DNA from 3 places in the Paenibacillus sp. FSL W8-0919 genome. Region 1 is predicted to be linked to each of the others. Evidence: predicted binding sites of a transcription regulator. Region 1 holds the regulator's gene; each other region holds the start of a gene.
The links. The regulator LexA, encoded in region 1, represses DNA repair genes until DNA is damaged. The targets are predictions, from matches to a motif close to CGAACATATGTTCG.
Positions count from the first base shown of each region.

Region 1 (3,210 bases):
CGTTCCCAAGATCTTGACATATCGTTCCTCCCAAATCTGATATCGCCTGTGCTATCTATAAAAGTTGAATAAATGAATGGATGTTATGGCAATATACTCCCTTGCCTGCATCGTTTTCTTAAACTCAACTCATTTATATCCGGGAAGCAGCAGTGCTTCGTTCATGCAGCATCCCGGCTTGATAATAAAACATCATTTGAAGCCCTAATGAGTCCTTCAGGATGTATCGACAAAACCTAGTGCTTCAGACGGGGGCCGCCTTTTTGCTCGTTCTCATCGACCCACTCGATCGATTCCAGCTGCTGTCTGAAGTTTCTGCGGATATTGTTAAGGTAGATTTCCCGAAGCTCTGCGCGTTCCTTCATTTCCTCTTCGGTCAAACCCTCGCTTTTCTGCTTACGTGCCAATAGATTGATGCGTTCTACCAAAGTATCGATGTCCATGGTTTCTCCTCCATTTCAAATATCATTATAACTTAACCATGTGAAAAAGAGCTTGTCAAGGCGACCACCCTTGCAAGCTCTTGCATTCAGCGAATATAAACATATTAAGGAATGAATGTCATGATCTATATCATAAAGAGTGCGACAAATTCAATCATTATATAGTAGATTTCAAATACGACCTCATCGATCTGTGAAATGGCGAATTTCACTTCCTACTATATATTAAGATCTAAACCGAACGACTAAGAGTGCCGTTACCTGCATGGACGCTTACCATACCGGCAATGACAATACGTCGCCTGCCTGAATATCCGGACCCTTCAGCCCGTTATTTCTGCGAATGGTATCGATATATACCCGTATGTCCACATTCTCTGGCTTATGAACGGAAGCGATCTTCCACAAGGAGTCACCCGATTGAACAATAACTAGCTTCTCTCCGGTGGGTTCTTCCGTTCCTCCTGCGAACACGGAATATGCGCCTGTCCAACCGAATACAACGATGAGCAGAATGATCAGCAGTTTCGTTAATGGAAGTGAAACGATCTTTGACTTTATCTGATGGATCCAGGCTTCGGAGTCGGAATCCGTCTCTGTCGGTATGTTCTCATAAATGCTGCGGTATGTACTATATTTCAACATGAAATATCATCCCCCAAACAAGTGTTCTCTTAACTACAAATCGATAATAACACGAACACCTGTTTGTTTCAATACCCAATCGAACATTTGTTCCAATAATTTTAGAACTTATGTTTGTACGAACGGCAGTTCTATGTTATAATTTTCCCAAACGTTACTAAATGGGGTTGATACGGCATGTCGAAAATATCCAGCCGCCAGCTGGCGATCTTAGAGTTTATCCGAAACGAAGTTCGTAGCAAAGGCTATCCGCCTTCTGTCCGGGAAATCGGCGAGGCTGTCGGACTAGCTTCCAGTTCAACGGTCCACGGCCATCTTGACCGCCTGGAGAAGAAAGGCTTGATCCGCCGCGACCCTACGAAGCCAAGAGCCATTGAGCTGCTTGGCCAGGAAGAATCCGAGAGCAGCAACCTGTTTACCCACACCATCGCCCGGGTTCCCGTGGTCGGCAAAGTTACAGCAGGTGTTCCGATCACGGCGACCGAGAACATCGAAGATTACTTCCCTCTGCCGCAGCACTATGTCGGGGACGACAAGGTGTTTATGTTGTCCGTCGTCGGTGACAGTATGATCGAAGCAGGCATCCACAGCGGCGATTATGTGATCGTACGTCAACAGCAGACCGCCGATAACGGCGATATTGTGGTGGCCATGACCGAAGAGGACGAAGCAACGGTGAAGACCTTTTACAAGGAGAAGGACCATATCCGGCTGCAGCCGGAGAACCCTAGTTATGAGCCGCTGCGACTTAATCATGTGACGATCCTCGGCAAAGTCATTGGATTGTTCCGCGATGTTCACTAGCATAAAATCTACACATTAGAAGCCCGCTCCCTCTTTCAACAAGAGGATGAGCGGGCTTTATTATTCGGGCGGAGATTTCCACGTTGACGAAAGGAAATTAGCAAGTTGGGCTGATATAGGGATGGCCGATCAAACAAATGACCGGCCATTTTGATATATATTTTTTTATCCGTTGATAACTTCAGTCACGACCTAGTATGATCCGTTACTTCTTCTGAACCGTAATCGACCAGGATGCATCCGTAAGCTGAACGAAATTAGTAATTTTGTGGCCCGCTTCAGCAGCCCAACGCGGAATGCTTTCCGTTGCCTGCGTGCAGTCAAAATCAATCTCCAGTTCGTCGCCGCTTTTTAGAGATTCCATCGCTTCTTTCGCTTCTATCAAAGGAAAAGGACATACCATTCCAAGTACAGCTAATTTTTGTTTCATTAATATAACCTCCTAAGCCGTTGTCGTTTGATAAACTGCCGCCTTCTTCTTGGCGCTGGCACGTGGTCGCACATATACAAAATAAGAAGCTGCCCACGTACCTAAAATCATGAAGAATAATGAAACCCATCCTTGCCATGTCATCATCGCCGTCATGACCAGACCGTTTCCAATAGAGCAGCCGCCTGCCCAGCTTGCCCCGAAGCCCATCAAAATGCCGCCGGAAAAACTGGATACGGCCGTCTTGGCATCAGGAGCCCGAAAGCGAAACTCGCGGCTTCCTTTGGCTGCGATGAACGAGCCGAGGAATATCCCCAGTACAAGGAACACGCCCCAATTCAAATATTTATCGCCATCTCCGGTTACCAGATACTGAAGAATGTTAGCGGAAGGCGTGGTAATTCCTAGCCCCGACATTCTGCCTGTCGCTTCGCTGAGCGGCCATGCCAACAGCGCAACCAATCCGACGAGAATCGCGGTGACGAACGGATGCCATCGTTTCTCGAACAATAGATGGTTAAGGCCTTTACGCTTCGGCGGCAGCGACGGAATAAACACTTTTGGCTTGCGCAGCTGCTTGACGACAAGAAAAATAGTAATCAGAGCAAGTAAAGCGATAAATGGCCATACCGATAAACCGAACGTGGCCGGAATGGAGTTCGTTGGTGTTGAAATTCCTTTGAGGCTGTTGTTCACCGGCGACAGGGCCCCGGATTTCATAACAGCGCTCATCCCCATGTACCCGAAAAGAGCGATCCAGCTTCCAATAAGCCCTTCCCCTGCCCGATACCATGTTCCTGTCGCACAGCCGCCGGCCAATATAATGCCGATTCCAAATATGAAAGAACCAAGGATCGTAGCCAGCCAGTTAAACTCGCCGGCTTGGAA
Region 1 is NZ_JBBOPV010000001.1:5,341,176-5,344,385, forward strand. Features, by position in the region: gene NST44_RS24145 (hypothetical protein) at 1-20, opposite strand, end outside; gene NST44_RS24150 (DUF896 domain-containing protein) at 237-443, opposite strand; gene NST44_RS24155 (LysM peptidoglycan-binding domain-containing protein) at 717-1,088, opposite strand; gene lexA (transcriptional repressor LexA) at 1,266-1,892, shown strand; gene NST44_RS24165 (sulfurtransferase TusA family protein) at 2,098-2,322, opposite strand; gene NST44_RS24170 (YeeE/YedE family protein) at 2,335-3,210, opposite strand, start outside.

Region 2 (3,210 bases), 1.7 Mb from region 1:
GCGTCGTTATGACCGAGAACAACCGCCGCCAGGCGATTGCCATCGAAGGGGGAACGCCGCTGCCGAACGAAACCGGGCTGGCCGTTGGCAATGCGATCACGCAGGACGGGACGCATTACATCGTATTGCCGGGACCGCCGAAGGAATTGATCCCGATGTTCGAGCAGCAAGCCAAGCCTTGGCTGCTCCAGCATGTGCTGACGGATGAGCTTCCGATCTACTCCAAGATGCTGAAGTTTGCCGGAATCGGGGAATCTGCCTTGGATGAGAGGCTTTCGGACCTGATCACCGAGCAGACCGACCCGACGATCGCGCTGTATGCGAAGGACGGTGAGGTGACCGTCCGCATATCCACCAAGGCTGCAAGCGAGTCCGAAGCGATGGTCCGCCTTGATGAGCTGCAAGAGCGGATTCGCGAGCGCGGCCCCGAATTCATGTACGCCAGCGAGGATGTGCCGATCGAGAAGGTGATTGTCGACACGATGGCAGACCGGGGATTGACGCTGAGCGCGGCGGAGAGCTGCACGGGCGGTCTGGTGGCGGAAAGCTTGACCTCCGTACCTGGCAGCGCGACGATGTTCCTTGGAGGGATCGTTTCCTACACGAATGAAATGAAGCGAAAGCTTGTGCATATCCCGCAAGCGTTGCTGGAAGGCGATGATGCGCCCGGCGCAGTGAGCAGGGAGGTCGCTCAGGCCCTCGCGGAGAATGTCCGGCTGATCACCGACAGCGATTTCGGACTGTCCGTTACCGGCGTAGCCGGCCCCGGTTATGCCGAACGCAAGCCGGTGGGGCTTGTATACATCGGATTGTCCCAGCGCGGAAGAGAGACCGAGGTGCACGAGCTTAATCTTCAAGGCAACCGGGAGACGATCCGTTTGCGCGCGACGAAGGCGCTGCTGTACCGCTTATGGCGGCGGCTTGTCTCGGAGGGATCGGAGCAGGCGTAGCAGGAGCCCCAACTTCGTGAATGAATGCGGAGCTGCATGACATAATAATAGTAAATCTTTTACATTGTTCTTGAACTGGAGAATCGATCCAGGTATAATCGGAAGTACGGAAGAACCGTGGCATATCGAAGGATGATGCCGCGGTTTTGCTTGTTTATGGAGACTGCCCGGAAATGAGCAGGGAAGGGGGAGGGTTAAAAAAACGAATGTATGTTCGAAAAAAAGCTTGGCAAACGTGTCAAAACAAGGTATGATTAGACTATCAACAGTGAAGGGTTGTGGAACAATTGTCAGATCGTCGTGCTGCGCTTGAAATGGCGCTTCGTCAGATAGAGAAACAGTTCGGAAAAGGTTCCATCATGAAATTGGGTGAGTCCACCCATATGCAGGTAGAGATTGTGCCTAGCGGATCGCTGGCATTGGATATAGCACTTGGAACCGGCGGATTGCCTAGAGGCCGGATTATTGAAGTATATGGACCGGAATCCTCCGGTAAAACGACTGTAGCGCTCCATGCGATTGCTGAGGTTCAGAAGACTGGCGGACAAGCTGCGTTTATCGATGCCGAGCACGCACTGGATCCGTCCTATGCGAGCAAATTGGGCGTTAACATCGATGAACTCCTGCTTTCCCAGCCGGATACGGGTGAGCAAGCGCTTGAAATTGCTGAAGCTTTGGTGCGCAGCGGTGCAGTCGATATCATTGTTATCGACTCGGTCGCAGCGCTTGTGCCGAAGGCCGAGATTGAAGGCGACATGGGTGACTCCCATGTGGGTCTGCAGGCTCGTCTGATGTCCCAGGCTCTGCGTAAACTGTCCGGCGCGATCAACAAGTCCAAAACGATTGCCATCTTTATTAACCAGCTTCGTGAGAAGGTCGGCGTTATGTTCGGTAACCCTGAGACGACACCGGGTGGCCGTGCCTTGAAGTTCTACTCCACCGTCCGTTTGGATGTACGCCGTGTAGAGAGCATTAAGATGGGGAATGACGTCGTAGGTAACCGCACACGGATTAAAGTGGTTAAGAACAAAGTTGCGCCTCCGTTTAAACAAGCCGAGCTTGACATTATGTACGGTGAAGGCATCTCCAGAGAGGGAAGCCTGATCGATATCGGTACTGAGCTTGATATTGTGGATAAGAGCGGTGCTTGGTATTCCTTTGGCGGCGATCGTCTTGGCCAGGGACGTGAGAATGCGAAGCAATTCCTGAAGGAGCATCCGGAAGTGGCGAATGTGATCGAGAACAAAATCCGGGAAGCAAGCAACTTGACCACGGTTGTTCCTGAACCGAGCGCAAGCGAGAAGGAGCAAGAGGAGCTGGAAGAGCAAGATCTATTTAAAGTGGAATAATGCCCAGCTATTTCTGATAGTGCTAGGACCGTCCGGTGTTGAGAAGAACGCCTGGACGGTCTTCTTTGCATTATCGTAATGCGGGAGCGTAATAGTCATCCATGGTATGGAGTATGTAAAAGCTGCAGAGCGATAAGGAGAAGCTATGAGTGATAATCGTGAAATAACCGAAGAAGCTTCTTCGGGGATCGAGCATTTTCCGGATCAGGAGGATCTGGTGATCACGTCCGTGGAGAAGCTGCGCAAGCCTAGAGGACGTTATAAGATATCGTTCGGTCCTTATGAGATGACGGTTCATGAAGACGTGATGCTGAAATACCGTATGCTGAAGGGGAGCATTTTCCGCAAGGAGGAGCTTCAGGATATCGTAGTCGTGGATGAAAGGCAGCGGGCCTATGTTGAGGCACTGAATTATCTGTCAAGGAAGCCCCGGACATCGCAGGAAATCGTGCAGCGCCTGCAGCAGAAGGGAGCGGATCCGGATAGCATAGAGGTGACGCTCCGGCGGCTTGAGGCGGAGAAGCTGATCGACGACGCATTATATGCGAGAATGTGGGCGGAGCAGCGGATGACAGGGCATAAGAAGGGCCGCCTGTGGGTAAAGCAGGAGCTGAGGCAGAAAGGGATCCGGACCGAGCTGATATCGGAGGCGCTGAGCGAGGTAAGTGCCGAGGAGGAGCTGGAAAGCGCACTTGTGGTTGCAAGAAAGAAATGGCAGCAGACGAAGGGCGAGCTGCTGGATCGCAAGCGGAAGACGGGAGCGTATTTGATGCGGCGCGGCTTTAGCGGGGAACAGGCGAGGCAGGCGCTAAGGCGTCTAATCGAAGAGGAGCAGGAGTATGGAGCGGACGACCAGGAACTGGAAGAGTTTGAATGAAATGAACGAAAGGTGCCAACCTCTGCATAGATAT
Region 2 is NZ_JBBOPV010000001.1:3,670,603-3,673,812, forward strand. Features, by position in the region: gene NST44_RS16745 (competence/damage-inducible protein A) at 1-950, shown strand, start outside; gene recA (recombinase RecA) at 1,238-2,299, shown strand; gene NST44_RS16755 (regulatory protein RecX) at 2,445-3,176, shown strand.
Region 2: a site for LexA is predicted at 1,154-1,167, ahead of recA (recombinase RecA). Genes of this name have one in related genera too.

Region 3 (3,210 bases), 4.1 Mb from region 1:
TATCAACAGCCTTAACGGGTTCATCCCATCTCTAATAGAATCTTTAGATTGGGACTTCTACCAAAAATTCGAAGAGAAATATTCTTCATTAGGCGGGTTTTCCTTCTACTATGATGGGCTAGAGATTAACTATTTGACTACGCAGCGTTTCGGGTTACTTGAAGAGAAAATAAACAATTATTTAAAAATCGCGGTAGAACTGCAGACGTTATTATTGGACTATCAAAAGATTGTGCATCAGAAGTACGACGAAATAAAAAATAAACCTGTTTTCTTCAAATTATAAACTCCGTAAACACCGGACTCCGCAGCATTCCCGACCGCGTCCAGTTCCGCATTTTCACACGCGCACGAATCCGCGGCTCCACATACACGAAATTGCGGTCTTCACCGGTAATAAGTGGCTTTACAACGTTATAAAACGCCTTCTTATGCGTAGGATTTGCGCCTAGCTCGATAATACCGGCTGGGCGCATTTTTGCGTTGTCTAACGTCGGTACAGCCGCCAACCAACCGAACTCCTCTTTTCGATATCCCGTTATAAATACGTCCGCGTACGACCAATTAATGACCTTCCGCCAACTATCCGATCGCCGCCCCGTTTCATATACGCTATCCTTCCGCTTACCTACTACGCCCTCCATGCCGCGCGCCTCGATCTGCTCGTATAGCGCCTCTCCTGCGCCTTCAATATACGGAACAAAGCCGAAGCTTGCCGACGGTAACGGTACTTGCGCGAGTATTTCCTTGCGTTTCATAAGCGACAGCCGGCGCAAATCACGGCCGTTATATTGCAGTACGTCGAAAATGACGAAGGTGGCCGGTTGTGAAACGGATAATGCCGCAATTTTATCGGCCTTCTTCGCCTGGAATCGCGTCATGACGGCCTCAAAATCCGAGTTGCCGGTCGCCGGATCAACGCATGCAATCTCGCCGTCTAAAACGATGTCGTACGGAAATAAGGCGCCGGTTGAACCGTTAATCTCGGGATACTGGCGCGTACAATCGTTGTTATGGCGCGTGTATAGGCGGACGACTCCATTCTGTTGCGAGTATATCAAGCGGTGGCCGTCGATCTTAGGTTCGAATATAAAACGCGAGTCTGAGAACGGACCAGGCGCGGTTGCAAGTAACATCGGGTCAATAAACATAGTAACGCCTCCTTACCGCATTATAGCGCTAGTTAGCGAGTGAAAGAGGCGGTAAGTTATGTCATTGTATTGAAAGGGGAACATATGTTCTTATATAATTGATGGAGGACAGAGTCAGCTATGATTGGAGGACGATTCGAATGACTACACGTAAAAAGTTAGAGGGTAACGGACTGTGGGAGTCAAGTCGCATGATGTTGCCGGAACACAAGGAGGCAATAATCCGTTATCAACACGAAGAAGGGCGGAGATCGAGACCAACTCTCGATTCTCAGGAGATGGAACTAATTGAGCGTGCACTAGCAGAGTCGTTTAACAAACAGTGCGCAATTACATTAACGATATACGATGAATACGAAGATATTAAATTGAGTGGGATTGTAACATCGCTGAATACTCACAGGCGAGAAATTAAATTTGCAATAGGGACTGAAGATTGGGAATGGATAAAAGTAGATGAAATCATTTCAGTTAGATAATAAACCGTTAACCGCCTCCGTTTTGGTAGGCGTTTTTGGTTCAGCTAAGTCCGCGTATGTTAACGATCAATGGGATTTCCGTTGTTGAGGAGAAAATAACGCATTGAAACGCAAAGTAAACGCAGTCTGACGCGAGATTGACGATGGATTCGCAATAACAAACGAATATAACACGAATTAATAACGAAGTCAATAAAAAATTCGTGATAAAATTACGAAGGTATGATAATATTCAATTCAAGAAAAAATAAGGAGGTATTAAGTATTGTCAGAAAAGAAAAAGAAAAACTCGGAGGAAAATTACGAACCAAGAAAAAAGAGAAAGAAGACTCCTTACGACGAGGAAAACATACCCACTGCTTTTAGGCTTCGAAAACAAAACAAGGCTCCGTTGGAATGGGCTAGCCAAATGAAAAAGAGGAACAAGTCTCGTGTGATAAATGATGCCTTGGAACATTATTTTTTATATTTGTTAGGTGAGGCAGCTATGAAAAAGTACAACGAAGAAGATATGCAAGAAAAAAAGTTAATCTAAACCCAAAATTGCCCCACCGGCGGTGTGCTGGAGGGGCTTTCGTTTATATTCGCTTAAACATCGCAGTATCCCGCGAGTAATGTGTTCTTACGCCGCTCTCAACGTTACGGACACGCACGTAATCGGCCGTGTACCGATCGATAATTCCGCGTTCGACTTCGAAATACTCACCGGACGGATCTTCTTCCCAAACGGATACGAGTGTTTCCGACAGGGCAGCCGCGAAGAAATGGACATCCTGCGATAAATCACGCGTTATCATTCGGATGAACCTCGATGTACTCGATTAAATCGCCAGGCAATACCTTAAGACTTCGGCAAAGGGCGTCTAACGTTGGAAAGTCTATCCGCGTATTCGCATTTGTTGCCAGGGCTTTGATGGTGTTCCGGTTTATCCCCGACATTTCAACTATATCTTTTTGATTCAATCCACGTTCATTCATTATTTTGTCGAGCGAGAATCTTATCATGAAAAATTCCTCCAAAAAATCAAATTAACCCGTTGACAATACCAATCAAGGTGTGTAAAGTAGTAATCAAGTCAACTAGTTTACATGTTGAAAAGTGAACTAAGATACATTACGTATATGGTACCAAATCGTTTCAGATTATTCAATTAGGAGGAATAAAGAATGCAATCAACAATCGAAGTCTACCGCGGACCACACGCGCCATCCCTCGAAATTACCGTCACGCCCGACCTATATCCGATCGGCTACCGCTATTCCCGACGCGATAACCGTGCCATTCTCGTATGGACACCGGAGCGCGGCGCACGCCAGGAAATCGACGTTCACGTCCGTGTGCTGGCGTCAGTTTTACCGACCACCGCCGCAGGCATACTTGAGGGGTTTACCGAAGGATGCACGGAGGTGTCCGATTTACAGCTCCACCGACTAGGGTTCTTTACGGGGGTGATTTACAATGCAAGCAACGGTTAACAATGGTCTTTCGCGCTCGCATCGCACGACCACTCGTCGAATAAGCCGCAGAACCCAACGAAATTTGATTCGCGGCCTGGCCTGGTTTATCGCAATGGTGATTC
Region 3 is NZ_JBBOPV010000001.1:1,224,147-1,227,356, forward strand. Features, by position in the region: gene NST44_RS05270 (hypothetical protein) at 1-286, shown strand, start outside; gene NST44_RS05275 (ATP-dependent DNA ligase) at 276-1,151, opposite strand; gene NST44_RS05280 (YolD-like family protein) at 1,292-1,630, shown strand; gene NST44_RS05285 (hypothetical protein) at 1,896-2,165, shown strand; gene NST44_RS05290 (hypothetical protein) at 2,209-2,427, opposite strand; gene NST44_RS05295 (helix-turn-helix domain-containing protein) at 2,414-2,635, opposite strand; gene NST44_RS05300 (hypothetical protein) at 2,798-3,106, shown strand.
Region 3: a site for LexA is predicted at 1,229-1,242, ahead of NST44_RS05280 (YolD-like family protein). Genes of this name have one in related genera too.